DNA from 3 places in the Brevundimonas sp. GW821-FHT02A10 genome. Region 3 is predicted to be linked to each of the others. Evidence: predicted binding sites of a transcription regulator. Region 3 holds the regulator's gene; each other region holds the start of a gene.
The links. Region 3 encodes LexA, which represses DNA repair genes until DNA is damaged. Its sites were predicted from a motif close to ATGTTCNCNANNTGTTCT; they were not measured.
Positions count from the first base shown of each region.

Region 1: the regulator LexA is predicted to act here: its motif matches at 3,083-3,100, upstream of ssb (single-stranded DNA-binding protein).
Region 2: the regulator LexA is predicted to act here: its motif matches at 7,142-7,159, upstream of uvrA (excinuclease ABC subunit UvrA).

Region 1 covers NZ_JBWKWC010000001.1:319,476-329,674, forward strand. Annotated here, with positions in the region: gene gyrA (DNA gyrase subunit A) at 1-735, opposite strand, end outside; gene AC07U0_RS01335 (superoxide dismutase family protein) at 857-1,447, shown strand; gene AC07U0_RS01340 (DMT family transporter) at 1,458-2,363, opposite strand; gene ssb (single-stranded DNA-binding protein) at 2,447-2,935, opposite strand; gene AC07U0_RS01350 (hypothetical protein) at 3,141-3,545, opposite strand; gene AC07U0_RS01355 (hypothetical protein) at 3,545-4,225, opposite strand; gene AC07U0_RS01360 (NHL repeat-containing protein) at 4,323-7,148, opposite strand; gene AC07U0_RS01365 (flagellin) at 7,440-8,270, opposite strand; gene AC07U0_RS01370 (flagellar protein FlaG) at 8,425-8,709, opposite strand; gene AC07U0_RS01375 (flagellin) at 8,801-9,634, opposite strand; gene AC07U0_RS01380 (hypothetical protein) at 9,963-10,199, opposite strand, start outside.
Region 2 covers NZ_JBWKWC010000004.1:276,524-286,722, reverse strand. Annotated here, with positions in the region: gene AC07U0_RS13415 (trifunctional glycoside hydrolase family 18/polysaccharide deacetylase/glycosyltransferase family 2 protein) at 1-2,109, opposite strand, end outside; gene AC07U0_RS13410 (hypothetical protein) at 2,295-2,462, shown strand; gene AC07U0_RS13405 (hypothetical protein) at 2,467-2,982, opposite strand; gene AC07U0_RS13400 (hypothetical protein) at 3,000-3,458, opposite strand; gene AC07U0_RS13395 (hypothetical protein) at 3,512-3,979, opposite strand; gene uvrA (excinuclease ABC subunit UvrA) at 4,120-7,062, opposite strand; gene AC07U0_RS13385 (hypothetical protein) at 7,240-8,076, shown strand; gene AC07U0_RS13380 (hypothetical protein) at 8,082-8,522, opposite strand; gene AC07U0_RS13375 (hypothetical protein) at 8,650-8,778, shown strand; gene AC07U0_RS13370 (ATP-binding cassette domain-containing protein) at 8,768-10,199, shown strand, end outside.
Region 3 covers NZ_JBWKWC010000003.1:231,984-242,182, reverse strand. Annotated here, with positions in the region: gene lpxB (lipid-A-disaccharide synthase) at 1-1,138, shown strand, start outside; gene AC07U0_RS10695 (aldo/keto reductase family oxidoreductase) at 1,242-2,111, shown strand; gene gltA (citrate synthase) at 2,187-3,479, opposite strand; gene gltX (glutamate--tRNA ligase) at 3,544-4,965, opposite strand; gene AC07U0_RS10680 (ComEC/Rec2 family competence protein) at 5,045-7,120, shown strand; gene lexA (transcriptional repressor LexA) at 7,114-7,809, opposite strand; gene AC07U0_RS10670 (hypothetical protein) at 7,879-8,196, opposite strand; gene trpC (indole-3-glycerol phosphate synthase TrpC) at 8,325-9,137, opposite strand; gene trpD (anthranilate phosphoribosyltransferase) at 9,134-10,174, opposite strand; gene AC07U0_RS10655 (anthranilate synthase component II) at 10,179-10,199, opposite strand, start outside.

The DNA.
Region 1 (10,199 bases), on a different contig from region 3:
CGCGTTGCGCGGCGCGGTGCGGCCCATGATCTCGCCGCCCGTCGGGAAGTCGGGACCGGGCACGATGTCCAGGATGGCGTCGTCGGAGATGTTCGGATCGTCCAGCAGCGCCACGGCCGCATCGACGATCTCGCCCAGATTATGCGGCGGAATGTTCGTCGCCATGCCGACGGCGATGCCGCCCGCGCCGTTGACCAGCAGGTTCGGGATCCGCGACGGCAGGACGACAGGCTCCAGCTCCTTCTCGTCGTAGTTCGGCTGGAAATCGACGGTGTCCTTGTCGATGTCGGCCAGCAGGGCCACGGCGGCCGGCGCCATGCGCGCTTCCGTGTATCGCATCGAGGCCGGCATATCGCCGTCGACCGAGCCGAAATTGCCCTGACCGTCGACCAGCATCAGACCCATGGAGAACGGCTGGGCCATGCGCACCAGGGCCATATAGACCGAGGCGTCGCCGTGCGGATGGAAGCGACCGAGCACATCACCGACGACGCGCGCGCACTTCGAGTACGACCGCTCGGGCGTCATGTTCAGGTCGTGCATCGAGTACAGGATGCGACGGTGAACCGGCTTCAGGCCGTCGCGCGCGTCCGGCAGGGCGCGGCTGACGATCACGCTCATGGCGTAGTCGAGGTAGGAGCGTTTCAGCTCGTCCTCGATCGTGATGGTCGAAATGTCGGAACCGCCGCTCGGTCCTGCAGGAGGTGCGGCGTTTTCGTAGCTGTCGTCGGTCAAGGAGTTTAGGCTTTAAATGGCCGGAATCGGAACGTGATCCGCTGTCCGGTTTTCTAGCATCCGTGGCGTCAGGAGGCAAAGTTTACGCCTGTTTCGACGTCGTCCGTGAAAGGAAGATTCCATGCGCGCCCTCCCCCTCGCCGCCCTTCTCGCCATCCCCTCGATTCTGGGAGCCGGAGCGGCTCTCGCCCAGACCGCTGCCTCCGCCCCGACGCCCGCCCCTGCCCCGCCGCCGCAGGCCGTGGTCGTCGCCGCGCTGAAGACGGCCGACGGCGCCGACGCCGGCACGGTGACCGGCTATGAAGGGCCCAAGGGGATGATCTTCCGCGTCGTCGGCAAGGGCTGGCCGGCCGGCTGGCACGCCGTCCACCTGCACGCCGTCGGCAGCTGCGAGGCGCCCGGCTTCACCTCGGCCGGCGGCCATGTGAACCACGCCGAGGGCGCCCGCCCGCACGGCCTGCTCAACAAGGACGGCGGTCCGGACCTGGGCGATCTGCAGAACGTCTTCGCCGCCGCCGACGGCGCGGCCAATGCCGACGTCTATCTGGCCTGGGAGGGTCTCGACGCGCACGAGAGCGACTATGTCGACGCCAACGGCCTGTCGTTCGTCGTCCACGCCAACGCCGACGACTATGTGAGCCAGCCGATCGGCGGGGCCGGCGCTCGCATCGCATGCGGCGTGTTCGAACCGGTGGTCGTCACCGCCCGCTAAACGCTGTGGTTCAGGCCTTGGCCGCGCCGGCGCGCAAGCCCCGCTCGGCCAGGGCCACCACCGCCACCCCGGCCATAGCGATGGCCGAGCCGGTCAGGATCTGGGGCGTCAACACGTCGCCCATCAGGCCCCAGCCGATCAGGATCGACACCACCGGCGTCGCCAGCAGATAGGGCGTCACCCGCCCGGCCTCGCGTTTCTGCACCAGCCAGAACAGCAGGGTCGTCGCGACAACCGACGACACGATTCCGGCCCACAACAGGGACACCCAGACGATGGGCGTCGCCGCCTTCACGGCCTCGATCTGATGGTGTTCGAATACGGCCGATCCAAAGGCCATGACCGGCAGGGTCCCGACCGCCAGCATGGCCTGCATCTTCAGCGGCGGGATTGAGGTCGTGCGGCGCGCGACGACCGTGGTCAGGGCCCAGGCGGCGGCGGCGGCGATCCCGACCAGAATAGCGCGCCAGTCCTGCAGCGCATGCGCGTCCAGCGTCATCCAGCCGACGCCGACGAAGGCCACCACCATCCCGACCATGGCCGCCCGGCTCAGGCGCTCCTTCAGCAGCAGGAAGGCGAACAGGGCCGTGAACGGGATCCACAGCTGGTTGGCGACGGTCACCGGGCTGACGTCCCGGGCCAGCCAGTAGGCGGTGTAGACGAGGCCATACTGCAGCGAACCGCCCACCAGGACGATGATCAGCAGGCTCTTCCAGTCCGGAAACGGCGGCCGGATGAAGCCGGCGAGGCAGATGCTGGCGATGCCGAACCGAATCGCCCCGACCAGCAGGGGCGACATCTGCTCGGTCGCCACCTTGGCCCCGGCGTTGTTCACGCCCCAGATCACGATAATCGCCACGATGGCGGCGATCTCGAGCAGGGTCAGCGGGCTGTGCGGTTTGTCTGGCGTGGTCACCGCCCGCCTATCGCACGCTGAACGCAAAACGTCGGCTCACAATCCGTGAGCCGACGTTGCAGGACCAGTCTTGTCCAAGCCGTTTAGAACGGAATGTCGTCGTTCAGGTCGTAGCTTTCGCGCGGGCCGGAGGGCTTGTTGGCGCCGCCGGTGGAGAAACCTGACGAATAGTCGTCGTCGTTGCCGCGACTGCCGCCGCCCTGCGAGGCGCCGCCGCCGTCACGGCCGCCCAGCATGGTCAGCTGGCCGTTAAAGCGGCCGATGATGACCTCGGTGGTGTATTTCTCGACGCCGTCCTTGTCGGTCCACTTGCGGGTCTGCAGCGAGCCCTCGACATAGACGGTCGAGCCCTTTTTCACATAGTTTTCAACGACCTTGACGATGTTGTCGTTGAAGACCGAGACGCGGTGCCATTCGGTCTTTTCCTTGCGCTCGCCCGAGGACTTGTCGCGCCAGGTCTCCGAGGTGGCCAGGGAGAAGTTGGCGATGCGGTCGCCGTTCGGCATCGACCGGATTTCGGGGTCGCGCCCCAGGTTGCCGACCAGAATGACCTTGTTGACGCTGCCCGCCATGATGCTCTCTCGTTGTCTGCCCCGCGCCCGTCCGGGCTGCGGCTTGCTTGAATGCCGTATCCGACGATCAGTCGTCGGAGGACCGGCCTAGCGCGCCACGGCCGCCAAGCCACCCCCCGTTAAGACATCCTAAACGAAAGCTTGTGGATGTTCCAGCTTTGTTCTCATCACACAGCGTGGGAACCGGGCTGGAGCCCTCCGCATCTTACTGGGCCGGAGCGCGCTCGATGGTCCCCGGCGTCGCCAGACGACCGTCGCCGGTCCGGGCCAGGGCGAAGAAGCGCTGCCCCTCCAGCGTCTTGCCGAACCAGACACCCGCGCGGTCCAGGAAGATGAACTGGCCCTGATAGGCGCCGACGATGTCGCTGTTGGATCCACCCATGCCCAGGAACCGCAGCCGCATGTCCTCCAGCCGGGCCGCGCAGTCCTCGATCCGGGCCTGGTCGCGCGCCAGAACGTTAAAGCGAGGCTCGGCCTTCTCGCCCGCATCCGGCAGGGCGACGCTGTAGCAGACGCCCTGGTCGAACGGAGCCTTGGTCTGGGTGGAGCAGCCGGCCAGCAGACCTGCGGTCAGAGCCCCGGCGATCACTGCGACGGTAGAGAGACGCATCAGTTCAACCCCGGAAATTGGCAGCTACGGTCCTGTTCGGCCAGGACGCGGAAACGGCTGTTGTCGCTGGACTGTTCCACGCGGCGTGGGACCAGACGAAGCGTCTGATCGCCCCAGCGGCCGTACTGGGCGTCGCCCGGACGGCCCACGCACTGACCGGCGTAGAGCGCCTGGACGCACTGACCGAGCGTCGTGCCCGCCGAGACGGTGCGCCACTCATTGCCGGTATAACGCAGACAGGGACTGCCGTTGACCACGGCGGTCTGGGCGGGCGCGGGATGGGCGTCGGTCGGCGTGGCGGCGGCCGGGATCTCGACGGTCGGTTCGGCGACCGGTGCGGCCGGCGGGGGGGCGAAGGCGGCGGTCGGTGCGGCGGCCAGCGCGCCGGTCTCGTCCAGACCCACATCGAGAGCGTCAGTGGCCAGGCCGTTGCGCCGGGCGCAGTCGGCGAGGGTGGCCATGCCGACGAACTGGCCGTTGACGAAGCAGCGCAGCTGGCGCGTCGTCTCCAGCACCGGGGCCTCGGCCAGGTCGATATTCAAACCCCCTCGGGAGGCGGGCGGCGCCTCGGGCGTCTTGTCGCCACCGCCGGCGAAGACCAGGCCCGCCACCACCGCTGCGACGACGACGAGGCCGGCGCCGATCGCGATGATGGTTCGATTGTCGTTGGGAAACGCCATGGAGCACTCGCGGGGACCGGAGCCTCAATAACCCCGCCATCACCCTTGAGGTCAACCGCCAACCGTCAGGCTGCGACCCCGAAGAACCCGGCGGCGTTCAGGAACCGCCGGTCAAACGCGACAGGGCGGCCTGATAGTTGGAGATCTGGGCGGTCAGATAGGCCGGAACCGTGCCGCTGGCGGCCGTTGTCGTCGGATCGACCGGGGCCATGGCGCGATAGGCGTCGCGCACGGCCTTCAGCGCGGCCTGAAGCTTCTCGCCCGACGTCTTGATCGAGGCGGCGTCGTTGAGCGTCAGGTTGGACGGCAGGCCCATGCCATAGGTTTTGAGCCCCTTGTCGACGGTCGCCAGGCCGATATAGCCCGCCGAGAGACCGAGGCCCGCGAGGGCGTCGCGGCCCGTCTCGCCGGAGGTGAGGACCGCGCCCTTGACGCCGTCCTTGGCCGTGATCGACAGGCGCTGGAAGCCCCCGGTGGTGGTGGTGGTCTCGCCGTCCTTGCCGGTGACGGTGCCCCCTTCGGAGGCGACCGTGACCTTCAGCTTGCCGCCCGAGGCGACCGAGATCTTGCGCGCCAGGGTGGCCAGTGTGTCCTTGGCCTCGATGGTCACCGGCACGGCGCGACCACCGTCGGGCGGGCTGATATAGAAGCGGTCGCCGACCCGCAGCGAGGTCGCGGCGGTCAGATATTTGGAATCGCTCTGGTCGATCTCGCCCTGGGGCAGGCCCAACCGGTCCAGCACGCTGGCGCCGTTGGAAGCGATAGCCAGGGTGGCGGGCTTGGCCTGATCGCCGACGCCGGTCCAGCTCTGTTCATATTCGACCGTCCCGGTCGTCGGGTCGAGACGGGCCAGATAGCCCTTGGTCGGATCGGTCGCGAGCGCCCCCTCGGTCTTGCCGGTGATGCCCGTGATCCAGACCTTGCCGTCGTGGACCTTGACGTCAGCGGCCGTGTCCTCGCCCGCCGTACCGTACCAGCTCAGCCGATCGCTGGCGGCCGGGGTCAGATTGGTCGACAGGGAGGCGACGAAGACGTCCTTGCCTCCCGAGTTGGCGTTGGTCGCCGTGCCTGCCGACAGGCCGCTGTCGCGGCTGGTCCCGGTCAGGATGACCTTGCCGTCGGCGACCGCGATACCCGCGATGTCGCCGCTGATCAGGCCCAGGTCGCGCGTCGCCGCCAGGGTTGGCACGCCGTCGGCGCCGAGGGTAAACTGGCGCACCACCGCGCGACCGTTCTCGACGCCCGCCGTATAGAGATTGTTCCCGTCGACCGTGGTCGCAGCGACGCTGTCTTCGCCGCCGGTGCCGAACTGGGTGACGCCGATAGACTTGGAAACGATGCCGGCGGTCGGATAGGGCTCTGCCGCCTTGAACGCCTGGACATAGCCGTCCCAGCCGCCGACGCTTACCGCGCCGGTCATGGCCGACTGCGAACGTCCGGCGACATAGACGACGCCGTTTGCGCCGAAGCTGACCGAAGTGGCCTCGTCCGCGGCCCGGGCGCCGCGCCGCTGGGTCCACTGCTCCTCGCCATCCTTGTTGAAGACGGTCACGAAGCTGTCGGCGACGCCGGCGACATCGCCCGTCTTGCCCGCATCGGTCGTTGAGGTGTTGAGCGCGCCGGTGACCGAACCCGCGACCGCGACATTGCCGTTGGCGTCGATGGCCAGGGCATAGCCGCTGGCGGTCGAGGCGGCGCCGAGCGCCCGCGTCGCGATCAGTCGGCCGGCGCTGTCGTACTTCATCAGGGCGACGTCCTGGACGCCCTTGATCGGCTGGGTGTCCGGGCCGGCGGTGACGTCGGCGACGATCCACAACGAGCCGTCGGGGCCGACCGCGCTGGCCCGCACCGTCTGAACGCCCTCGGGCAGGGTTTCCTGCGACAGCCTTCCGTCGACCCATTGGGTCTCGCCGACATTGCCCGCAGTCGGCTCCGGCGCGGCGCCCCCGTCGACCTGGAATTTCAGGATCTGGTTGGTCAGGGTCGAGGCGGTCGTGGTCTTGGTCGTCTTGACGCCATTGACCGTAGTCGTGGTGGTCACCGCGGCATTGCCCGCCTGCTGGACCACATAGACGGCGTCGGAGGTCTGGTCGGCGGTGAAGCCCACGGTCTCGGTCGAGGTCCCGCGGATCGCCAGGGCCCATTTGTCCGGACCGGCCGGCAGGGTGACCGGCTTGCCGTTGACCTGAACCGTCTTGGGATCTTCCTTGATCTGCTGACGCCCGATCCGGGTCTGGAAGCCGCCGTCGGAGAGCTGTTTGTTGATGTACTCCAGCACGTTGTCCATCGTCCGGGGCGTGGAGCCCATGTTCGACAGATCGATCGGCACCGTGGTCGTCTGGCTGGACGTCAGCCCGACCGGCACCTTGATGGTGATGTTGAATTTCGTATCGCCCTGGAAGGCCGTCACCGGAGTGTCCAGCGAACCCTCGTGGATCGGCCCCGTGATGGAGACGGCGCTGTCACGCGGCACGGCGGCCGTGGTCTTGGAGGTCGCAGCGGCGGTCCCCTGAACGATCCGGACACCGTCCAGATCGGCGGTGGTCATATATTTGCTGAGCTCGGCCATGCCCGAGGCAAAGCGCTTCTGCAGCAGGGCAGTCTCGGTCGAGGTCAGGCCGCTGGTGGAGGCCCTGCTGGCCAGGGCGCTCAGGGTCTCCAGACCCGAGTACATGGCGAACAGCTTTTTGTAGTCCGACGAGGCGCCCTTCACATCCACCTGGGCGGCGTTCTCGTTGATGATGCTGCGGCCGGCCAGGGCCGAACGGACCAGGGCTGAGGGGTCCGAGGCCTTCACGCTGGTGGACCAGGGTGCGGTCGGCTGGGCCTTTTTCGTGATGGCGGACGTCAGGGCAGTGGCGCTCGAAGCATCATAGCTCCCGCCGAACAAACCCAGAAGATAGCCGTTGTTGACCGATGTCACACGAACCTCCGCCTTGGCAGTATCTCAGACGAGAGGCAACGGACCGTTAACACGGGCTCGGAACCCGGCATGGAATCGTGCGTTCATCGCGTCTCAGGAGAGCGGGGTTCGGCGAGCATTTGCACGCCATACCCGGAGCGCCCTCGGTATTCTGGAGCGTCGCGATGAGTTTCCCGTCGGTGGTTCAGTCTTTTCTCGCGCTTTACGGCTTCGGCGACCGCGCCCATGCCCCGCGCCGCCGCCCTGCCCCGGTGATGATCGGGGCTCCTCAGCCCCGACGCTGAACCGGTTTTACTGGAACAGCTTGAGGATGACCTGCGGCGACTGGTTCGCGATCGACAGGGATTGCGCGCCCAGCTGTTGCTGAACCTGCAGAGCCTGCAGACGCGCGCTTTCCTTGGCCAGATCGGCATCCACGAGGTTGCCGATGCCCGATTCCAGCGTATCCGTCAGCTTGGACACGAAGGTGTTGTGGGCCTCGATCTGCTTGGCCTGCGAGCCGAGCGCGCCGAGCGCCGCGTTCACGGCCGTGATCGAATTGTCGAGCTTGTTCAGGGCGGTGGTCGCGCCGGTCATGGTCAGCAGGCTGTCGGCCATGCCCAGGCTGAGGATCGAACCCGACAGGCTCAGGTTCTGCGTCGACAGGGTCACGAACGAGCTGGCGTCAGCGTTGGCCAGGAATTTCAGCCCCGTCGGCAGGGAGCCGTTCAGGACGTTGCCGCCGTCGAAGGTGGCGTTGTCGACGGCCGACTTGATCGCGCCCAGAATGGCCTTGAAGTCAGAGTTGAGGAGCTTGCGCGACTGGGTCGTCAGCGAAGGATCCTTGGCCGCGACCACCTTTTCCTTGAGCTGGTTCAGCAGGTCCGAGACCGATTCGCCCGCCGAGCGGGCCACGTCGGCGACCGAGGTCGCGCGGTCCAGGCTGGATTTCACCGCCCCCAGAGCCCCGACATCGGCGCGCTGGCTCTGGGCGATGGCCCAGACCGCGGCATTGTCCTTGGCTCCCTGGACCTTCAACCCTGTGCTGATGCGGCCTTGAACGTCCGTCAGCTTGGTGTTGGTCGTGGTCAGGTTCTGCAGCGCGATCGCGGCTGCGGAATTGGTAAGGACGCTGTTGCTCATCGTTTTGATAGCCCCGGAAAGTTCCCAGCAGCTTATGGTTAACAAGTGAGCGGATGGTTAACGCGCGATAACCACGCATTTTAACCACGTCAGGGGCTCCCTGCGTGGCGAAAGGTCTGTCTCGATCCAGACGCCGGGGCGTCCGTTTCGGTCCTCAGGCGGTGGTGTCGATCACCGATCCCGCATCGTATTTCTTCGCTTCCGCCATTCGGATCACCTGTTCCCGGGGGAACTGACGGACGATCTCGCCGGTGGTGCTGTCCATGGTCTTGTAGATGAACGACCCGATGGTCGGGCCTTCTTCGATCACCAGCCGGTAGTGAGCGGCCTGTTCGACCTCGCTGGAGGCCTGGGTGACGGGGGCTTCGTCTCCGGACGTCACGGTGGGCGTAACGGCGGGGGCGGGGCTTACAAGACTCAGCTTTGCATTGGTTTCCATGACTCCCTAGGCCGAAGTCTGCTTCGGCTCCCTGATAAGGATGAAGGGGCAAGGTCGGGCGGGACCGAGGTCCCGCCCTTCCGAGAGTGTATTAGCGGAACAGGCCCAGCAGGACCGACGTCGACTGGTTGGCGATCGACAGAGCCTGCACACCCAGCTGTTGCTTGGTTTGCAGCGACTGCAGACGAGCGCTTTCCTTGGCGAGGTCGGCGTCGACCAGGTTGCCAACGCCGGCTTCCATGGCGTCCGACAGCTTGCCGACGAACGTAGCATGGGTTTCGAGCGACTTGGCGCCGGTGCCCAGGCGAGCCAGGGAGGCGGAGACCTTGTCGATCGAGGCGTTGACCAGACCCAGAGCCGTGGTGGCCAGGGTCGAGGTGCCGATGGTGGTGGTCGCCGCGACGGTGACGTTGGCGCCGCCCAGCGAGAGGTTTTCACCGGAGACCTTGATGGTCGAACCGGTGGTGTTCGAGAGCGCCTTGTAGCCGGCGGTGCCCGTGGAGTTATCCAGCAGGTTGATGCCGTTGAACTTGGCGTTGGTGACCACGGTGGTGATCTGATCGCGGATCGCCTTGAAGTCTTCGTTCAGGGCGCTGCGCGAGGCCGTCGACAGCGACTTGTCGGTCGCGGCCAGGGCCTTTTCCTTCAGCTGGGTCAGCAGGTCGGAGACCGACTCGCCGGCAGCGATGGAGACGTCCACGGCCGACGAACCACGGGCCAGGGAGTCCTTGACGGCGCCCAGGGCCGAGATTTCCGAACGCTGACCTTGGGCGATAGCCCAGATAGCGCCGTTGTCTTTGGCGGAGTTGACCTTCTTGCCGGTGTTGATACGCGACTGGACGGTGCCCAGTTCGGTATTCGTGGCGTTGAGGTTTTGCAGGGCGACCAGAGCGCCCGCGTTCGTGTTCACGCTGTTCACAGCCATGACCATAGTCCTTGTTTCAAGGTGTCCGACCGCCATTTTAGCCGTCGGGAGCATTTTGCTCGGAGAGGTCCAGAGCAAGGGCCGCGCCAGACACCGTTGTTCGGTCTCGAAGCCGTGCCAGAGCCGGGTTTCGTTGTTTTTCTTACGGTACTTTCGCTTAACCACGCTTTCGACCCGGCAAGCCCTGCCGGGTGAAAGTCGGGGCGGCGGCAAAACCTGCCGGGCGCCCGGCAGGGATTGCCGGGTCTGGCGGTCAAAACACACTGACAGACTGCCAAATCCTGCCATGCCGACCGTCAGCTCACGGACGAAGCACCCTTGACGGCGCTTACCGCTCCCGTCCCAGCCTCGGCTGCATGTCCGCGATGAGCTCCAGCAGCTGCTCGGCCGTGGGCGCGACCAGGTAGAGGATCAGCAGAAGGGCCAGCAGCCCCATCAGCCCGTCGGACAGATGCGGCAGGGTCTCCGGCGTCGCGGTCCGGACGATTCCCGCCAGAAGGGCCCACAGGCCGAGGCTGACGCCGAACACATAGATGCGCCGCCACAGCCAGCGGCCTTCGGCGAG
Region 2 (10,199 bases), on a different contig from region 3:
CTGGCCCACCAGACCGCCGATGGTGGTCAGGGTGTAGCCCCGCGCCCGCAAGCCATCGATGATGGCGGGCAGGGCGGCCACGGTCGCCGACCGGTCGCCGCCGGCGTCGTGCAGCAGGACGGCGTGGCCCTTGTCGGCCTGTGACAGGACCGAGGCGACGATCTCCTGCGGCGTCAGACGGTGTGTGCCGCCGGGGTTCGCCCGGGTCAGGTCCCAGTCATTGGGGTCGATCGACTCGCCCGCGGTGGAATAGCCGAGGCGCGAGGCCACGGCGATCGGCGCGATTTCGCCGTAGGAGTCGGGCTCGGAGTCGGCGTTGTAGGGCGGACGGAACAGGGTGATCTGGCGGCCGGTGATGCTCTCCAGCGCCCGGTCGGCGGCGGTCAGCTCCAGTTCGACCCGCTCGTCGCCGACGTGGGCCATGTTGGGGTGGGTGAAGGAGTGGTTGCCGATCTCATGGCCCTCGGCCTGGACGCGGCGGACCAGATCGGGGTGACCGACGGCCTCGTCGCCGATCATGAAGAAGGTCGCCTTGACCCCCTTCTGCTTCAGGATGTCGAGGATCTTCGGCGTCCACTCCGGATCGGGACCGTCGTCGAAGGTCAGGGCCAGGACGTGGTCGGGCGCGCCGCGACGGCGGATGGTCCAGGCCGAGGGCCAGGCGCTCCAGCTTTCGTCGGTGATCAGGCCGCTGGCGGGATCGCGCTCCAGCGTCCGCTGTCCGGCCCGGGGCTCGTGGGTGACGGTCAGCAGTTCGCCCTCGCCCGTGAAGGCGATGGCCTGGGCCAGGGTGACGGTGCGCATGGCCGCGTCGGCCTGCGGCGCCGGAACGGCGTGCTTGCCGAACACCTTCCAGCTGGTCGGGTCCTCTTCGCCCAAGGCCCAGAGCGACGCGCCGCGCAGGCCGCGTCCGCGCGCCATGGTCATGGCGTTGGCGACCGAGGCGGCGTCCTGGAACCAGACCTCGTGCATCCGGCCCTGATCGTCGCGGTAGCTGAAGGTGGGTTGCAGGGCGACGGAGTCGAAGTCGATGACGTCGGCGGGAGCGTCCTCGGGCCGATAGCCCTGCGCCGTGGTCAGGGCGGCGGTGTTGGTGATCGAATCGGCCGCCTCGGTCCCGACCTTCCAGTCGTAGCCGTAGACGCCGACGCCGAGGATCAGCTTGCCGGCCGGGACCAGCCGCGTGAACCGGTCCAGCGACCGGTTGACGAAGCCGGCCGAGGAGATGGGGCCGGGGACGCTGGTCTCGCCGTGCTCGTCATAGGCCATGACCGCGGCGTAATCGACGGTCGCGGCCAGGGTCCGGATGTCGGCGTCCGACAGGCTGACCTCCAGCGCGATGGACAGTTCCTTGCCCTGGCTGGCGAGGCGTTGGTGCAGCTGGTTCAGCCACGGGGTGACGCGGCGGATCTGCTCGGGCGTCAGCTGTTCGAAGTCGATCTGCAGGCCCGCGAAGTCATGCTGATCCACGAAGCCGACCAACTGGTTCAGCACGGCATCGGCGTTGGGCCCCTCCAGCATCCGGTCGATGCGGTGCGGGTCGAACAGACCCTCGGTGGCGTTGCCGACGACGGGAACGATGCGCACGCCATTGGCCCGGGCCGCCTGCACCAGGGGCGCGGTGGTCGGGTTCTTCGCGGGGTCATAGTCCTTCGTCAGGACGCTCGTGCCGTCGGGGCTCAGCTCCAGCCAGGTCGGATAGACGTGGGTCAGATCGGCGGCGTGGTGGCGGAAGCTGTCCAGCGCCCCGTCTTCCCAGGGTGCGAACCAGGCCCCGGCGATGGCGCCCTCGGCGGCGACGGGCTTCGCCTTGTTCCTGCGGTCGTCCAGGGCGATGCGGCGCAGCAGGGCGTTCCCCGCATGGCGGCCGCCGTGCTTCACATGGCCTGAGTAGGCCGGGCTGGACACCGCCAGATGGGTCAGGCGCGGCAGGATCACCAGACTGGCGACGAAGCTGGCCAGGACCACGGCCGCCACCGCCGCCACCACGATGGCCGCCCAGCGCAGCCGCCGCGCCCGCCGCCCCGTGGCGTCGAGGAAGATAGGCTTGCCGCCTCCGCCGTGGCCATGACCATGAGAGGGGGGCGAGGCGTTCGGGGCGTCGGTCATGGATATCGGCGATCGGTGCGGGAAGTCGCGTCTGGCGCTGTGATCCTGATCCTTGTCAGAACGGCGCCCGAACCCGGACATTCCTACGGCCACGGTCCGGGCGCGACATGTCTTTGGTAGGAGGCGCGGGCAAGCAACCCTCGCGGGTGGTCAGCGTTGGTCAGCAGTAGCTTCGGAGAGCACTCATGCAGACCTTCATCGTCGGACTGGGCGTCCTGATCCTGATCGGGGTCCTGTTCAGCATGGCCTTCAATCCGGGACGGATGGGCCCCACCCGCTTCACCGACGCGGACGCCGATGGCGAACCCGATGAGACCCCCGCCGAGAAGCAGCGCGGGCTGGAGGGTCAGTAGAGGGTCAGCCGCAGAAGGCGAAGAAGCGCTCGATAACGGGCGCCGAAGCCGGGTGCGGGACATAGGTCTCGCGGTGCGAGCCCTGCCACTGGGCCAGCCAGCCAACGCGGCGGAAGCGCTGGAAGACCGGGGTCGAGGTCGCGGCGTCGGCGGTCAGGAAGTCGCCGTCGGCCAGCTCGGAGGCCTCGCCCTCGGCGCGGAACCGTTCGGTCTCGCCGCCCGACTCCAGATGGATCTCGCGGGTCCCGTGCGGTGCGTTGGTGGTGATCTCCAGCCGGCCCGCGCCCTTCTGGCAGGTCAGGCCCAGCCGCAGGTCGTCGGAGGTCTCGACGCCGTACACCAGCTTCGCCTCGCCCGCGTCCGGATGGTAGAACCAGTCCAGCCCGGCGACCGGCTGCGGTGATCCGCTGGAGACGCCCGAGACCGGCGCTGCGTCGCGGGTGGTCGAACAGGCGGCGGCCAGGGCGGCGAGGCTGGCGACGATCAGCAGTCTGACGGCTTTGGGCTTGGCAGGGGTCACGCGGTGGTCCTTGAGGGTCATCCGCTGCAAAGGTCCGCGAAGCGGCGCAGCTTGGCAAGATGGGCGGCTTCGATGTCGACGTCCTGATGCTGATCGCCGACGGCGACGGACAGGTCCCCCGAGGCCACGAACTGGCCGAAGACCGGGTGATCGGTGCGCAGGGCGAGGCTGAGCTTGCCGCCGCGTCCCGCCTGGGCCTCGGTCTGGGCCTGACCCGAGCCGCCCTGCGAGGTGACCGTGGCGATGCCTGCGGTCAGCGGGCCGCCATAGACAGAGACGCGGGCGACGCCGGAGCCCGGCGTGCACTCCAGTGTGGCCTTGAGCTGCGGCGTGTCCGGAACCTCATTGGCCAGCACCACGGGACCCTCGCCCTCATAGAGGGTCCAGGTCCAGGCGGCGGCCTGTGCGGGCGGGCCTGACAAAAGGGCGAACGCCAGATGCGTCGCCGCCGTCAGGGCGGTCAGGGTGGTGGTCATGGCTCAGCCCCCGCTGATGTCGTGAACCCTGGAAGGATCAGGCTTGCAGATGATCAGGCCCGGGCCTGATCGCAATAGGACAGAAAGCCCGAGACGACCCGGCGTTCCGCCTCGCTGGCGTGGATGCGGGTCGGGCCGGCCTCGCCGACGACGGGCATGACGCCGTTGCGGGCCAGGCTCTGCAGGGCCGGGTCGGAGAGCGGCACCCGGGCCTCATCCTCCATCGAGCCCAGCGAGGCCTGGGCCAGACGCGGGGATGCGGGCAGCACGTCGCCATAGACCGCAGCCGAACGGTCGCCGGGCGCGCAGGTGACCATCAGGGCCAGCTGGTCGGAGTTCTCGACGCCATAGGCCAGCTTGGCCATCGGGCCCTCATAGCTGAGGTGCCAGCCCATGACCGGTTGAGCCATGGCGGCGACCGCCGCGGGCTCGGCGGCGTCGTGCGACCAGTCCTGGGTCTTGGCGGCAAAGGCGACCAGACCGAGGGCGGCGACAGCAGGGACAAGGACCTTGAACATCATGAGGCTCGCATTCGAAGAACCAACGCGAGAGCTACGCGGCGGTTCACGGTCGAGCTTCGCAGGCGTTAACGATTGTTCGTCCTGTGATGAATTTAACGCGCGTTCGGCGAACTCCGGCCGGGCGAACCCGGCCGGACGGATCAGGCGGTCTTGCGGACCTTGGCGGGCTTGGCCTTGGCGGTGGCTTCGGCGGTCAGGGCCGCGACGCGGGCCTTGCGGCGGGTCTCGTGGCGGTCGAGGACCTCCTTGAGGTACTTGCCGGTCCAGCTGCGCTCGTTGCGGGCGACCTCCTCGGGCGTGCCCACTGCGACAATCTCGCCGCCGCCGTCACCGCCTTCGGGACCGAAGTCCAGCAGGTAGTCGGCGACCTTGATGACATCCAGGTTGTGCTCGATGACCACGATGGTGTTGCCGTTATCGACCAGCTCCTGAAGCACCTCCAGCAGCTTGCGGGTGTCCTCGAAATGCAGGCCGGTGGTGGGTTCGTCGAGGATGTAGAGGGTCTTGCCGGTGGCCCGCTTGCTGAGCTCCTTCGACAGCTTGACCCGCTGGGCCTCGCCGCCCGAGAGGGTCGTCGCCGACTGGCCGACCTTGACGTAGTCGAGACCGACGCGGCTCAGGGTCAGCATCTTGTCGCGGATCGGCGGCACGGCCTTGAAGAACTGGCCGGCCTCTTCGACCGTCATGTCGAGCACGTCCGAGATGGACTTGCCCTTGAAGACGATTTCCAGCGTCTCGCGGTTGTAGCGCTTGCCCTTGCAGACGTCGCAGGTGACGTAGACGTCCGGCAGGAAGTGCATCTCGATCTTGATCAGGCCGTCGCCCTGACAGGCCTCGCAGCGCCCGCCCTTGACGTTGAAGCTGAACCGGCCGGGGCCATAGCCGCGCGCCTTGGACTCCGGCAGGCCAGCGTACCAGTCGCGGATCGGACCGAATGCGCCGGTGTAGGTCGCCGGGTTCGAGCGCGGGGTGCGGCCGATCGGCGACTGGTCGATGTCGATGACCTTGTCGAAATTCTCCAGCCCCTCGATCCGGTCGAAGGGGGCTGGGGCGTCCGAGGCCTGATGCAGGCGGCGCGCGGCCGCCTTGTACAGGGTCTCGATGGTGAAGGTCGACTTGCCGCCGCCCGACACGCCCGTCACGCAGGTGAACAGGCCGACGGGGATCTCGCCGGTCACGGCCTTCAGATTGTTGCCGGTCGCGCCCGAGATCTTGAGCATCTTCTTGCGGTTGACCGGACGGCGGCCCTCGGGCGGCAGTTCAATCTCGCGCTCGCCGGTCAGGTATTTGCCGGTCAGGGACTTCGGATTGGCCATGACCTCGGCGGGCGTGCCCTCGGCGCAGATCTCGCCGCCGTGGACGCCGGCGGCCGGACCCATGTCGATGACATAGTCGGCGGTCATGATCGCCTCCTCGTCATGCTCGACGACGAGGACGGAGTTGCCGAGGTCGCGCAGACCCATCAGGCTTTCCAGCAGCCGGGTGTTGTCGCGCTGGTGCAGGCCGATGGACGGTTCGTCGAGGACATAGAGGACGCCGGTCAGGCCCGAACCGATCTGGCTGGCCAGACGGATGCGCTGGCTCTCGCCGCCGGACAGGGTGCCCGAGGCGCGTGACAGCGACAGATAGTCGAGGCCGACGTTGTTCAGGAACCGCAGCCGGTCGCCGATCTCCTTCAGGATGCGACGGCCGATCTCCATCTGCTTCTCGGTCAGGGCCTCGGGCAGGGCCTGGGCCCAGTCGTAGGCCTTCTTGATCGACAGGGTGGAGATGTCGGCGATGTCCGCGCCGTCGATCTTGACCGCGAGGGCCTCGGGCTTGAGCCGCTTGCCGTGGCAGGCGTCGCAGGGCGTCTCGGACTGGAACCGGCCCAGCTCCTCGCGGACCCAGGCGCTGTCGGTCTCGCGCCAGCGGCGTTCGAGGTTGGGCAGCACCCCCTCGAAGGTCTTCACCGTCTCATACTTCCGGGCGTTGTCGTCATAGACGAACTTGATCTTGTCGCCGCCCGAGCCCTGCAGGATCACGCCCTGGGCCTTGGCCGGCAGTTCGCGCCAGGGCCTGTCCATCGAGAAGCCGTAGTGGAGCGCCAGGGCCTGCAGGGTCTGGGTGTAGAGGGGCGAGGGGCCGCGCGACCAGGGGGCGACGGCGCCGGCGTGCAAGGTCTTGTCGCGGTCCGGCACCACCAGATCGGCGTCGAAGGCCAGTTTGACGCCCAGACCGTCGCAGACCGGACAGGCGCCGAAGGGGTTGTTGAACGAGAACAGCCGGGGCTCGATCTCGCTGATCGTGAAGCCCGAGACGGGGCAGGCGAACTTCTCGGAGAAGGTGATACGGCGGGGCTCCTGACCCTCTTCCGTATTGGCCCATTCGGCGACCGCGATGCCGTCGGCGAGGCCGAGCGCGGTCTGGATCGAGTCGGCATAACGGCCCTCGAGGCCCGCCTTGGTGACGATCCGGTCCACGACGATGTCGATGTCGTGCTTGAACTTCTTGTCGAGCGTCGGAGCGTCCTCGATGGCGTAGAACTGGCCGTCGATCTTGAGGCGCTGGTAGCCCGAGCGTTGCCACTCGGCGATCTCCTTCTTGTACTCGCCCTTGCGGCCGCGCGCGACGGGGGCCAGCAGCAGCAGGCGCTCGCCGTCCGGCAGGGCGGTCAGCTTGTCGACCATCTGGCTGACGGTCTGGCTTTCGATCGGCAGGCCGGTCGCGGGCGAATAGGGCACGCCGACGCGCGCCCAGAGCAGGCGCATATAGTCATGGATCTCGGTCACCGTGCCGACGGTCGAGCGCGGATTTTTGGACGTCGTTTTCTGCTCGATGGAAATGGCCGGCGACAGGCCCTCGATCAGGTCGACGTCCGGCTTGCCCATCAACTCCAGGAACTGGCGGGCGTAGGCGCTCAGGCTCTCGACATAGCGGCGTTGACCCTCGGCATAGATGGTGTCGAAGGCGAGCGAGGATTTGCCCGAGCCCGACAGGCCGGTCATCACGACCAGCTTCTCGCGCGGGATGTCGACATCCACGCCCTTGAGATTGTGCTCGCGGGCGCCACGCACGCGGATGAAGTTGTGCTTTTCGGTCATGTGTCCGGGGAAACGCGGGAGGGCCGGACGGGGTCCGGTGCAGCAGAACTATATGGGGACTGATCCGGGGGTTTCAGCAAGAACAATGTAGGAACAGTCGGGATGCTGACAAGGCTCGTCCCGAGATTGTGTCCGCGGGGCCGGTGTGGTTGTGTGGCGAGGTACCGGGGGATACTCATGAAACTGTTTCGCGCGGCCGTGCTGCTGGCTGGCCTGATGATCGTTGCGGCGTGCGCGCCGATCACGATCAAGGGCGATCCGGCGCGGGAGGCGCAGGCCGACCGGATCCTGACGCTGACGATCGCCGGGCAGACGGACGCCGTCTTCGCAGACATGGCCCCGGGTCTGGACAGGGCGACCATGGCCGCCCCGTTCGCCGCGGTCAGGGCGAAGCTTCCGAAGACGCCGCCGCCTGCGGGCAAGACCCTCGGTTTCACCCGGGGCGTCGGCACAGGCGGAGACCAGTATTTCCTCACGCGGCAGTATGATTTCCCCACCGCCGTCGTCGTTACCCAGACCCAGATGGCAAAGGCTCCCGACGGACGTTGGGTCGTGGTCAACTTCAACGTCAACAGCGCGACGCCAGCGGAGCTGAAGGCCAATGGCTTCACCCTGTCGGGCAAGACGCCGGTTCACTACATGATGCTGGCGGCCATGATCGCGGTGACCGGCTTCATCGTCGTCACCGTCGGTTTCGCCCTGTATCGCCGCCGCTGGGGCTGGGCGATCTTCAGCCTGTTCGGCGTCGTGGCCTTCCAGCTCAACTGGGGAACCGGAGCATGGGGCGTCCAACTCATCCAGTTCTACCTTCTGGGGTCAGCCGTCGTCCGGGCGGCCTCGCCGTTCGCGCCCTGGATCTTCTCGGTGGCCTTCCCGCTGGGCGCGGTCCTGTTCTGGGCCTTGCGCAAGAACACGGCCAAGCCCCCCAAGGCGCCGAAGAAGGGCAAGGCGGCGAGCGAGCCTTTCGTCTCGACTCCCGACGACTTCAGCCCCGTCGCGCCCGCTGATCACTGAGCGAGCTATCCGGCCGACAGGAACGTCCCCACGTTCAGGGTGATGGTGCAGTGGTAGTCGCCGGCGCCGTCGGTCGAGCAGTCGTCGAGGCCGTAGGGGTTGCGGACGATCTTCTGGGTGTAGCGCCAGGTGCGGCCCTCGGCGACGACCTCGGAGCCGCCGCCGGTCGAGGCCCAGGCGGCGAGGCCGTCGTAGAAGGCCCGGGCCGGGGCCCCGGCGCAGGTGAAGCGCAGCAGGTCGACGCCCGGCTCCTTCTCATAGGTCCCGGCGGCGGCCGAGGCGGCGAGGCAGTCGGCATAGAACTTCGCCTGGGGCGGGGCCGGTTCGCCGGGCGTGCGGATGACCGTGGGCGGGCCCGAAGGCGCATCGTCTTCGCCGCCGATGGTGATGCAGCCGCTCGTGGTCAGGGCAATGGCGAGGCAGGCGATCAGGGGCGTCAGGCGCATGGCGAAGTCTCCTTACGGTCCAGCCTGTCACAGAGCCGTGTTCGCCGCCAGCCGGGCGCCGCACTTGCGTAACGGCCCCGGACGCGCCATCCTTCCTGTCTGAGTTCGTTCAGGAGGCCTGACTGTCATGATCATCGCACTGGAAATCGGCACCGCCCTTTCCCTCGTCGCCATGATCGCGGTCTATGTCTCGAACCTCCCCAAGCCCAAGCGCGTCCCCGTCCGGGTACGCAACCGCGGACCGCATCAGCGCTGATACGCCTGACGGCCGCCGTCTCTTCGACAATCTGAGCCTCGCCTTCGGGCGCGAGCGCACCGGTCTGGTGGGCCGCAACGGCGTGGGCAAGTCCACCCTTCTGCGCATCCTCGCGGGCGAGCAGCCGCCGTCCGGCGGGACGCTGGCGCGCGCCGGCACGATCGGAATGCTGGACCAGAGGCATGAGCCGGGACCCGACGAGCGCGTGGCGCAGACGCTGGGCGTTGGCGCGGCCGTGGCCGTGCTGGAGCGGGTGCTGGCCGGGGAGGGGACCGAGGCGGACCTCGCCGAGGCCGACTGGACCCTGACCGAGCGGATCGAGGATGCGCTGGATCAGGTTGGATTGGCCGGGATGGCGCTGGACCGGCTGTCCTCGGGTCTGAGCGGCGGGGAGCTGACGCGGCTGAGGCTGGCGGGGCTGCTGATCGCCGCGCCGGACCTGCTGCTGCTCGATGAGCCGACCAACCATCTGGACGCCGGCGCCCGGCGGATCGTCGCCGAGGTGCTGGGCCGCTGGAAGGGTGGGGCGGTGGTGGTCAGCCACGACCGCGACCTGCTGCGCCGCATGGACCGGATCGTCGAACTGTCGAGCCTGGGCGGGGCGGTCTATGGCGGCAACTACGACCTCTATGCCGAGCGGAAGGCGGCCGAGCGGGCGGCGGCGGCGCGGGACCTGGCCTCGGCCGAACGCGATGTCGACCGCGCCGCGCGTGAGGGCCGTATGGCGGCGGAGAAGAAGGCGCGGCGCGATCGGGCGGGGCGAGCCTATGCCGCCAGCGGCTCGGCGCCGAAGATCGTCCTGGGCATGATGGCCGAGCGGGCCGAGGTGTCGGGCGCGCGAGAGAGCGGGCTGGCCGAACGCCGGGCCGAGGCGGCGGAGGCGGCGCTGGGCGAGGCCCAGGCGCGGGTCGAGCGGGTGCGCGAACTGTCGATACCCCTGCCGCCGACCGGGCTGGCGGCGGGCCGGACGGTGCTGACGATGAGCGCGGCGGCGTGGGATGCGCCGGACGGGAGATGGATCGTCGGACCGGTGGACCTGAGCCTGATCGGGCCTCGGCGGGTGGCGATCACGGGTCCGAACGGGGCGGGCAAGACGACCCTGCTGAAGCTGGCAGCGGGCTTGCTGGAACCGACGGCGGGCACGGTCGAGCGCCCTGTCCGCGCCGCCCTGCTGGATCAGGAGACCAGCCTGCTGCGGTCGGACGAGACGGTGGTCGAGGCCTTCCAGAGGCTCAATCCCGGGGCGACGCCGAACGCGGCGCGGGCGGCCCTGGCGCGCTTCCTGTTCCGCAACACGGCAGGCGACCGCGTGATCGGGACCCTGTCAGGCGGCGAGCGGCTGAGGGCGGGACTGGCCTGCGTGATGGGCGGCGCGCACCCCAGTCAACTGTTGATTCTGGATGAGCCGACCAACCATCTGG
Region 3 (10,199 bases):
GGTCGCCGCCGAGGCCTCGGGCGATGCGCTGGGCGCGGGTCTGGCCAAGGCCTTGAAGGCGCGCGATCCGGGCGTCGACTTCGTCGGGGTCGGCGGACCCAAGATGGCGGCCGAGGGGGTTCAGAGCCCGTTCGACATCGCCGAACTGTCCATTCTCGGCTGGCTGGAGGGCCTGCGCGCCTACAAGCGGGTCAAGGCCCGGGTGGCGGACACCGTGGCCTTGGCGGTCAGGGAGCGGCCGGACGCCGTGGTCCTGATCGACAGCTGGGGCTTCACCATCCGGGTGGCCAAGGCCCTGCGCGAAGCCCTGCCGGGCGTGCCCCTGATCAAATACGTCGGGCCGCAGGTCTGGGCCTCAAGGCCGGGGCGGGCGAAGACGCTCGCCGGAGCCGTGGACCATCTGCTGGCGCTGTACACCTTCGATGCGCCGTGGTTCGAGGCCGAGGGGCTGGCGACGACCGTGGTCGGGTCCTCGGCCCTGCATGTCGATATGGACAGCGCCGACGGGGTGCGGTTCAGGGCCGCGCGCGGGCTGGCGGCGGATGCGCCCCTGCTGCTGATCCTGCCGGGCAGCCGGCCGTCCGAAATCCGCCATATGACGCCCGTCTATGGCGAGACGGTCGCCCTGCTGCGGCAGCGCCATCCGGGGCTGGAAGTCGCCGTGGTCGTCGCGGGCACGGTCGCGGCCGATGTGACGGCCCGGGTGGCCGCATGGCCGTTCCGCGTGCATCTGGTGCAGGAAGACGAGAAGTACGACGCCATGCGCGCCGCGACCGTCGCCCTGGCCACCTCGGGCACGGTCTCGACAGAGCTGGCGCTGGCCGGGGCGCCGATGATCATCGGCTACCGCTTCGATCCGCTCAGCTATGCGATCATGAAGCCCTTCTTCACGGGCAAGTTCGCGACCCTGTTCAACACGGCGGCGGATGAGATGATCGCGCCCGAGCTGATCCAGAAGGATGCGACACCGGAGAAGATGGCCGGCGCCGTCGGGGCCCTGCTGGACGATCCGCAGGCGCGTGCGGCCCAGTCCGCCCGCCAGACGGCGGCGCTGGATCGGATGGGCCGGGGCGGGCGCGATCCGTCCGAGATCGCCGCCGAGGCGGCGCTGAAGGTGATTGGCGACCGCGCCGCCTGAGACCGCCATTGTTCGCCATGGCGAACAGCTCATGCGGATTGCGTCGGCTTATCGCGGGGGCGCGCGAAGCCTAGGTTCCAGCCTCGGAACAAGGAGCTTTCCCATGACCATTTCCCCGACCGTCGGCAGCTACACGATGGGCGACCGGACCGTGAAGCGGCTCGGCTATGGCGCGATGCAGCTGGCCGGACCCGGCGTGTTCGGCCCGCCGAAGGATCACGACGGCGCCCTGGCCGTGCTGCGTGAGGCCGTGGCGCAGGGCGTGGACCATATCGACACCTCGGACTTCTACGGCCCGCACGTCACCAACCGGCTGATCCGGGAGGCCCTTCATCCGTATACGGACAACCTGACGATCGTGACCAAGATCGGGGCGCGGCGCGACGAGACGGGGGCCTGGCTGCCGGCGTTTTCGCCTTCGGAGCTGGAGCGGGCGGTTCACGACAACCTGACCAACCTCGGGCTCGAGACGCTGGATGTGGTCAATCTCAGGGTCATGATGGGCGAGGCCCATGGGCCCGCCGAGGGCTCGATCGCGGGGACCCTGTCGGTCGTCGTCGACCTGCAGCGGCAAGGCCTGATCCGCAACATCGGCCTCAGCAACGTCACGGCGAAACAGGTCGAGGAGGGGCGGTCGATGGCGGAGATCGTCTGCGTCCAGAACCTCTACAACCTGGCGCACCGAGAGGATGACGCCCTGATCGACAGCGTCAACGAAGCGGGTATCGCCTATGTGCCCTTCTTCCCGCTGGGCGGCTTCTCACCGCTGCAGTCGGACGCCCTGTCGGCCGTGGCGGCGGGTCTGGGCGCGACGCCGATGCAGGTCGCCCTGGCCTGGCTGCTGAAGCGGTCGCCCAACATCCTGCTGATCCCCGGCACCTCCTCGGTCGGGCATCTGAGGGAGAACCTCGCCGCCGGCGATCTGGTGCTGGACGACGCGGCCATGACCGCGCTGGACGCCATCGGCGGCTGAACCCCGCAGAGCATCGCCCAAAGAAAAACGCCGGAGCTTTCGCTCCGGCGTTTTGCATTTCAGACCGTGGTCCGATCAGCCGCGCTTGGCGATCGGCACGTAGTCGCGCTCGGTCGGGCCGGTGTAGAGCTGACGCGGGCGGCCGATCTTCTGGGCCGGATCGCCGATCATTTCCTGCCACTGCGAGATCCAGCCCACGGTGCGGGCCAGGGCGAACAGGACGGTGAACATCGAGGTCGGGAAGCCCATCGCCGACAGGGTGATGCCCGAATAGAAGTCGACGTTCGGGAACAGCTTGCGCGAGGTGAAGTATTCGTCGTTCAGGGCGACCTTCTCCAGCTCCTTGGCGACCTGGAACAGCGGGTCGTTCTCGCGGCCGGTGGCGGCCAGCACCTCATAGGCGCTTTCCTGCATGACCTTCGCGCGCGGGTCGTAGTTCTTGTACACGCGGTGACCGAAGCCCATCAGCTTGTACTTGCGGTCCTTCACGCCCTGGATGAACTCCGGGATCTTGTCCGGGGTGCCGATTTCCTGAAGCATGGTCAGGGCTTCTTCGTTGGCGCCGCCGTGCGACGGGCCCCACAGGCAGGCGATGCCGGCGGCGATACAGGCGAACGGGTTGGCGCCCGACGAACCGGCCAGACGGACGGTCGAGGTCGAGGCGTTCTGCTCGTGGTCGGCGTGCAGGGTGAAGATCCGGTCCATGGCGCGGGCCAGGGCGGGGTCGATCACATAGTCCTCGGCCGGAACGGCGAAGCACATGCGCAGGAAGTTCTCGGCGTACGACAGGTCGTTGCGCGGCGAGATGAAGGGCTGGCCGACGTGGTACTTGTAGGCGCGCGCGGCGATGGTCGGCATCTTGGCGATCAGGCGGATGGCCGAGATGTTGCGCTGGACCGGATCATGGATGTCCAGGCTGTCGTGATAGAAGGCCGACAGGGCGCCGACGGCGCCGACCATGATCGACATCGGGTGGGCGTCGCGACGGAAGCCCTCGAAGAAGCGGTCGAACTGGGCGTGCAGCATGGTGTGCCGCGTGATGGTGGTCTCGAACTCCGCATACTGGGCGGCGGTCGGCAGCTCTCCGTAGAGGAGCAGGTGGCAGACCTCGAGGAAGTTGGACTGCGAGGCCAGCTGGCCGATCGGATAGCCGCGGTGCAGCAGGACGCCGGCGTCGCCGTCGATGTAGGTGATGGCGCTTTCGCAAGCGGCCGTAGAGGTGAAACCGGGGTCGAAGGTGAAGGCGTCAGTGGCGCCGTACAGCTTGCGGATGTCGATAACGTCGGGGCCGGTGGAACCGCTCAGAACGGGCAGTTCGACGGTCTTGTCGCCGAGGGTGAGGGTCGCCGATTTGGCAGGTTCAGTCATTGTAGCCCCTTGTGAATCAGGGCCCGCGCCGGGGAGACGCCGGACCCCTTGTTGTTCGTGAACGTCACTTAGTCTGTTGCAGCGCATCATCCAAGCGCCCGAGCGATTCTTCGCGCCCCAAAGCGGCAAGAGTTTTGGCGATGTCGGGCGAAACCCCGTCTCCGGTCAGGGCGGCGCGGACGGCCGGGCCGATCTTGCCGAAGCCGACGGCCTCTTCCTCGGCGAAAGCCTTGAGTTCGGCCTCAAGGGCGAAGACGTCCCAGCTGGCGAACAGCTTGAGCCGGTCGCGCAGACGGCCGATGCGCTCGCCCGACTCGCCGGTCAGCAGCGGCAGGGCCTTTTCGAAGATGACCAGCGGACGGCGGCGCAGGACGAAAGCGGTCTGGTCGACCAGTTCGTTGAGCGTCTTGGCGCGGTCCTTGAGGAAAGGCATGGCGCGGGTCAGGCGAACCTCGTCGTCCTCGCCCAGCACATGGCCGCGCGCGAGGTGGAGATCGAGGACCTGTTTGGCCAGGCCGTCGTCGGCGGCCAGCCGCATCCAGTGGGCGTTGACGTGGGCCAGTTTGTCGAAGTCCAGCCGGGCCGGGGCTTTGCCGACGCCGGACAGGTCGAACCATTCCTGCGCCTGCTCGTCCGAGAACAGCTCGTCGTCGCCGTGGGCCCAGCCCAGGCGGGCCAGATAGTTGCGCATGGCCTCGGGCAGATAGCCCATCTCGGCATACTCATGCACCGCCTGGGCGCCGTGGCGCTTGGACAGTTTCGCGCCGTCCGGGCCGTGGATCAGGGGAATGTGAGCGAAGCTCGGACGCGCCCATCCGAGGGCGTCGTAAATCAATGATTGACGAGCAGCGTTGTTCAGATGGTCGTCGCCGCGAATGACGTGGGTGACGCCCATGTCATGGTCGTCGACGACCACGGCCAGATTGTAGGTCGGGGCGCCGTCGGAGCGCAGCAGGACCAGGTCATCGAGGTCACCGTTGTCCCAGCTGACCGCGCCCTGGACCTCGTCCAGGACCTCGACCCGGCCGGGCAGGGGACGGCGGAAGCGGACGACGAAGGGCTGCTCAGCCTCCAGCCCGGCGGCGACGCGGTCGCGCCAGGGAGATTCGAAGGTGCGGCGCGCGGCCTTGGCCTCGTCGCGCAGACGGCCGGTTTCCTCGGCGGTCGTGTAGTCGCGATAGGCGTGGCCGCTGTCGAGCAGGGTCTGGACGACCTCGCGGTGACGGTCGGCACGCGAGAACTGGAACACCGGCTCCTCGTCGGCGAACAGCTCCAGCCAGCTCAGGCCGTCGAAGATGGCCTTGACCGCCTCATCGGTCGACCGCTCGCGATCGGTGTCCTCGACCCGGATCAGGAACTTGCCGTTGCGCCCCTTCGCGTAAAGGTAGTTGAATAGCGCCGTTCTCGCACCGCCGATGTGCAGGGAGCCGGTGGGCGAGGGGGCGAAGCGGGTGACGACTGTCGAAGAAGAGGCAGGAGAGGTCATGGCAGGGAGGTCCGTACGGGCCGCCCTTATACCGCCCGACGCGGCAAAGCCCAGCCTTCCAGACAGGATCGCTTCGTCCGTGCGCGAACAGGTCGCCGGACAGGGGCTAAGGTGGCGGCTGTGGGCGCCGGTGGCGTTCGGCGGCGGCTGCGCCGTCTACTTCGGGCTGAAGACCGAGCCGCCGCTGTGGCCGCTGCTGGTCGCGGCCGCGCTGGCGGTCGGCCTATGGCTGGGGGCGCGGGCGAGGGGGCTGCCGCGGGCGGCGACCCTGCCGCTGATGCTGCTGATGTGTCTGGCGCTCGGGCTGGCGGCGGCGAAGGTTCGCACTGAACGGGTCGCGGCGCCGATCGCGCCCGCACTTGACGCGCCGACCACGATCGAGGCCTGGGTGCTGGATGTCGACAGTCCGGGCGCGAACGGGCACCGGGTGGTGGTTGCGCCGGTGTGGATCCGGGGGCTTGAGCCCGGGGCGAAGCCGATCCGGTTGAGGGCCACCGTCAAGGGCGATCCGCCGCCCCCGGGGACATCGATCCGGCTGTTCGCCATCCTCAATCCGCCGCCGCCGCCGGCCAGTCCGGGCGCCTATGACTTCGGCCGTAACGCCTTCTTCGAGGGAATGGGCGGCACCGCCTTCGCCCTGTCGCCGACGCGACCGGCGGTCCTGCCCGAGGCGCCGTGGCGGCTGAGGCTGGCGATGACGATCAACGGGGTGCGGTTCGGACTGGCGCAGAAGATCGTCGACCGGCTGGGGCCGCGCACCGGCGGGGTGGCGGCGGCCATGGTCACGGGGCACGAGACCTGGATCGAACGCGACGACCTCGACGCCATGCGCGATTCCGGGCTGGCCCACATCCTGTCGATCTCGGGCCTGCATATGGCGGTTGTCGGCGGTTTCGTCTTCTTCGCGGTGAGGCTGGGCGTCGCCGCTGTGCCGTGGGTGGCGTTGAGGGTGTCAGGCAAGAAGGTGGCGGCGGTCGCAGGCCTGATCGCGGTCGGGACCTATCTGGTGATCTCCGGGGCTCCGCCGCCGGCCGAGCGGGCGGCCATCACCTATTCCATCGCCTTTCTGGCCATCCTGCTGGACCGACAGGCGATCACCATGCATGCGCTCGCCGTCGCCGCCCTGATCGTGCTGACCCTCCAGCCCGAGGCCATCGTCACGCCGGGGTTCCAGATGTCGTTCGCGGCGACGGCGGCGCTGGTGGCCCTGGTCGAAAGCTGGCCGGCGCGTGTGCGGGAGATTTCGGCGCCCCTGCCGATCCTGATCGTGCAGAGGATCGGCGGCTGGATCGTCGCGGCGGTGACGGCCAGTCTGGTGGCCGGTCTGGCGACCGGGCCGTTCGCCATGCAGCATTTCAACCGGACGGCGGTCTATGGGCTGGGGGCCAATCTGCTGACTTCGCCGGTGGCGGACTTCGTGATGATGCCCGCGCTGGCTGTAGGCGCCTTGCTGGAGCCCATCAGGCTGGGCGCGCCCTTCCTGTGGGTGGCGGGCAAGGGCATCGACCTGATGCTGGCCATCGGTCACTGGACGGCGGGCCTGCCGGGGGCGGTCCGGACGGTGGCGAGCGCGCCGGATTTCGTCCTGCCGATCGCCTTCCTCGGGGTGCTGTTCATCTGCCTGTGGAAGGGGCGGTTGCGCTGGCTGGGCCTTCCGTTGGCGGCGGCAGTGATGCTGTGGCCTAGGGGCCCGACGCCCGACCTGTGGATCGGTGACGGCGGGACCAATGCGGCGTTTCACTCAGGGACGCAGGCTGTGGCGGTTCGCCCGGGCGTGCGCGAGTTCGCGGCGGACCTGTGGTCTCGGCGGCGGGGTTTGACCCTGACGGACCGGCCGGACGACGACTGGGTCTGTGGGCGATACGCGTGCGCGCCTGAGGTTCGGGATGCAGCGCCGGTCGCTCTGTGGTGGGGGACGAAGCCGCCGACGGAGGCGGCGCTGTCGGCTCTGTGCGGCGCGGCGCCCGTGGTCAGCGTGCGGGCGGCAGTGGCGGTGTTGCCGGCGGGGTGCGCGGAGACGCTGGTGCTGGACGGCGTCGACTTCAGGCGCGGCGGGGTGGAGCTGTGGCGGTCCGGCGCGGGCTGGAAGGCGGTGTGGACAGCCGATGTGCGAGGGGACCGGCCGTGGAGCCGCTCCCCCTCAAAGGCTCAGTGATACTGGCGGATCAGGCCGACCAGCTTGCCCTGGACCTCGACCTGGTCGGGGCCGAAGATGCGGGTTTCGTAGTTGCGGTTGGCGGGCTCCAGGGCGATGGATCCGCCCTTCTTGCGCAGGCGTTTGAGGGTCGCTTCCTCGCCCTCGACCAGGGCCACGACGATCTCGCCCGAGGAGGCGGTGTCGACGCGTTTGATGACCACCAGATCGCCGTTGAGGATGCCGGCCTCGATCATCGAGTCGCCCTCGATCTCGAGCATATAGTGCTCGCCGGCGCCCAGCATGGCCTCGGGCACCTGATAGCGGCCGTTGTCGCCCTGGATGGCGGAGATGGGCACGCCGGCGGCGATCTTGCCGACCAGAACCAATTCGCGGGTGTCATTGGCGGCCTCGGAGACGGGCGCTGAACGTCCGCCGCCCTCGATCACCGCGGGGGTGAAGGGGGCGCGGCCGCGCACGGGGCCGGTCGTGGCCTGTTCCGGCAGCTTGGTCACTTCGAGGGCGCGGGCGCGATGGGCGAGGCGGCGGATAAAGCCCCGCTCCTCCAGAGCCGTGATCAGCCGGTGGATGCCCGACTTGGACGCCAGATCCAGCGCCTCCTTCATCTCGTCGAACGAGGGGGAGACACCCGTCTCCTTGATGCGTTCGTGGATGAACATCAGGAGTTCGTGCTGCTTGCGCGTGAGCATGGGAGGAGCCTTCAGAACAAGACGTGAACCGTTGCCGATGTTCTGTAAGTGTTCTTCACTAATGTCAACTTAACGGTGAAGGCGTCGGGCGTCCTCGATGCGGGCGATCAGATTGGGCGCGCCGACATCCATCGACCAGGCGGCAATCGGGACCGACTTGCCGTCCTTCAACGCCACGACCGCAGTCGGAAACGGCTTCTCTCGCAGCCAGACGTGGTCGATCTGGTCCAGCGGCATCGGCTTTGAGCGGGAGACGAGATGCAGGGCTCCGTCCTGGATCCACAGACCCCAGCCTCCCGAGGCCCGCAGGCGCAGCAGATACCGGGGAATCATCCAGACCATCATGACGAGGCAGGCGGCGGCTCCGACAAACCAGCGCAGATCCACCCTCTCCCAGGGATAGAAGGCTTTGTCAGACCAGAGGGGCGCCGTGGCGATCCCCACGCTGCAAAGCACGAAGAACCCCACCGCCATCAAGGTGGATGACGGTTTGACCCGAGAGATCAGTTGGCGGTTCAATCCAGCAGCGTCCGGGTCGCGGCCTCGACGTCCGGCTGACGCATCAGGGCCTCGCCGACGAGGATGGCGCGGGCGCCGGCCATGCAGACGTCGGCGACGTCATTCGGGGTGAAGACGCCGCTCTCGGCGACCAGAAGGGCGTTCTTCGGGGCCAGATGCGACAGGCGGGCCGTCGTGCCGAGGTCGACCTCGAAGGTGCGCAGAGACCGGTTGTTGACCCCGATCAGGTCGCCGCCGAGGGCGACGGCTCGGGCCATCTCCAGCTCGTCATGGGTCTCGATCAGGGCGTCCATGCCGAATCGGCGGGCCTCGGCCAGCAGTTCGGCGGCGAGGGCGTCGTCGATCATGGCGAGGATGATCAGGATGCAGTCGGCGCCGAGCGCGCGGCTCTCGGCGACCTGCCACGGATCGACAAGGAAGTCCTTGCGCAGACAGGGCAGGGCGACCGCCGCCCGGGCCTGAACCAGATAGTCGTCGGCGCCCTGGAAGCTGGGGCCGTCGGTCAGGACCGACAGACATGCCGCGCCACCGGCCTCGTAGGCCCTGGCGAGAGCCGGGGGATCGAAGTCCTCGCGGATCAGCCCCTTGGACGGGCTGGCCTTCTTGATCTCGGCGATCAGGGCCGGACGGCCGGGGCCGGCGTGCTTTTCGAGGCTGTGGCGGAAACCGCGCGGCATGCCGGCGATCATGGCCAGCGACTCGATCTCGGACTGCGACTGGGCGGCCTTTCGCGCGGCGACGTCCTCGCGCTTGTAGGCGGCGATCTTGGCCAGAACGTCTTCGCGTGGTCGATCCTGGGGGGCAGTCATATGACGTCTTCGATCGGGATGGGCGTGGAGGTGATCCGCGCGAGAGAAGCCAAAGCTTGGGCGGCCTTGCCGTCGTCGATAGCGGCGGCGGCGAGGGCGACGCCGGATTTCAGGTCGTGGGCTTTGTCGGCGACGATGAGGGCCGCGGCGGCGTTGAGCAGGACCACGTCGCGATAGGGACCGGTCTGGCCGGCCAGCAGGGCGGAAAGGGCCTCGGCGTTGGTCTCGGCGTCGCCGCCGCGCAGGGCCTCGATGTCGGCGCGGGGCAGGCCGGCGTCCTCGGGCGTGACGGTGAAGCGGCGGACGGCGCCGTCCTTCCATTCCGCGACCTCGCTGGGGCCCGTGATGGTCAATTCGTCGAGGCCCTGACCATGGACAGTCCAGGCGCGGGTGGCGCCGAGACGGCCGAGCACCTCGGCCAGGGGCTCCAGCAGGCGCGGATCATAGACGCCCATGACCTGACGCTTCGCCCCGGCCGGATTGGACAGGGGGCCGAGCAGGTTGAAGACGGTGCGGAAGCCGATCTCGGCGCGGACCGGGCCGACGTGGCGCATGGCGCCGTGGTAGGCGGGGGCGAAGAGGAAGGCGATGCCCGCCTCGTCCAGCGCGATCTTCTGCTGCTCCAGACCGGCGGTCAGGTCGACGCCGAGGACGCCGAGGACGTCGGAGGAGCCGGACTTCGAGCTCATGGCGCGGTTGCCGTGCTTGGCGACCTTCAGGCCCGCGCCGGCCAGCACCAGAGCGGCGGCCGTCGAAATGTTGAAGGTGTGGGCGCCGTCGCCGCCGGTGCCGCAGGTGTCGATGACGTCGTAGTCGTGGTCGAGCGTCAGGGCGGCCTTGCGCATCTCGCCCGCGAAGGCGGCGATCTCGTCAACGGTCTCGCCGCGCATGCGCAGGGCCGTGACGGCGGCGGCGACCTGGGCCGGGGTAGGCTCGCCGCGCAGACAGGCGGCGAAGAAGTCGCCGGCCTCGGCCGAGGTCAGGGGCTGGCCATCGACCAGCTTGGCCAGCAGCGGCTTGAAACCACCCTCCGCCATGGCTTCAGACCATGGCCAGACGCTT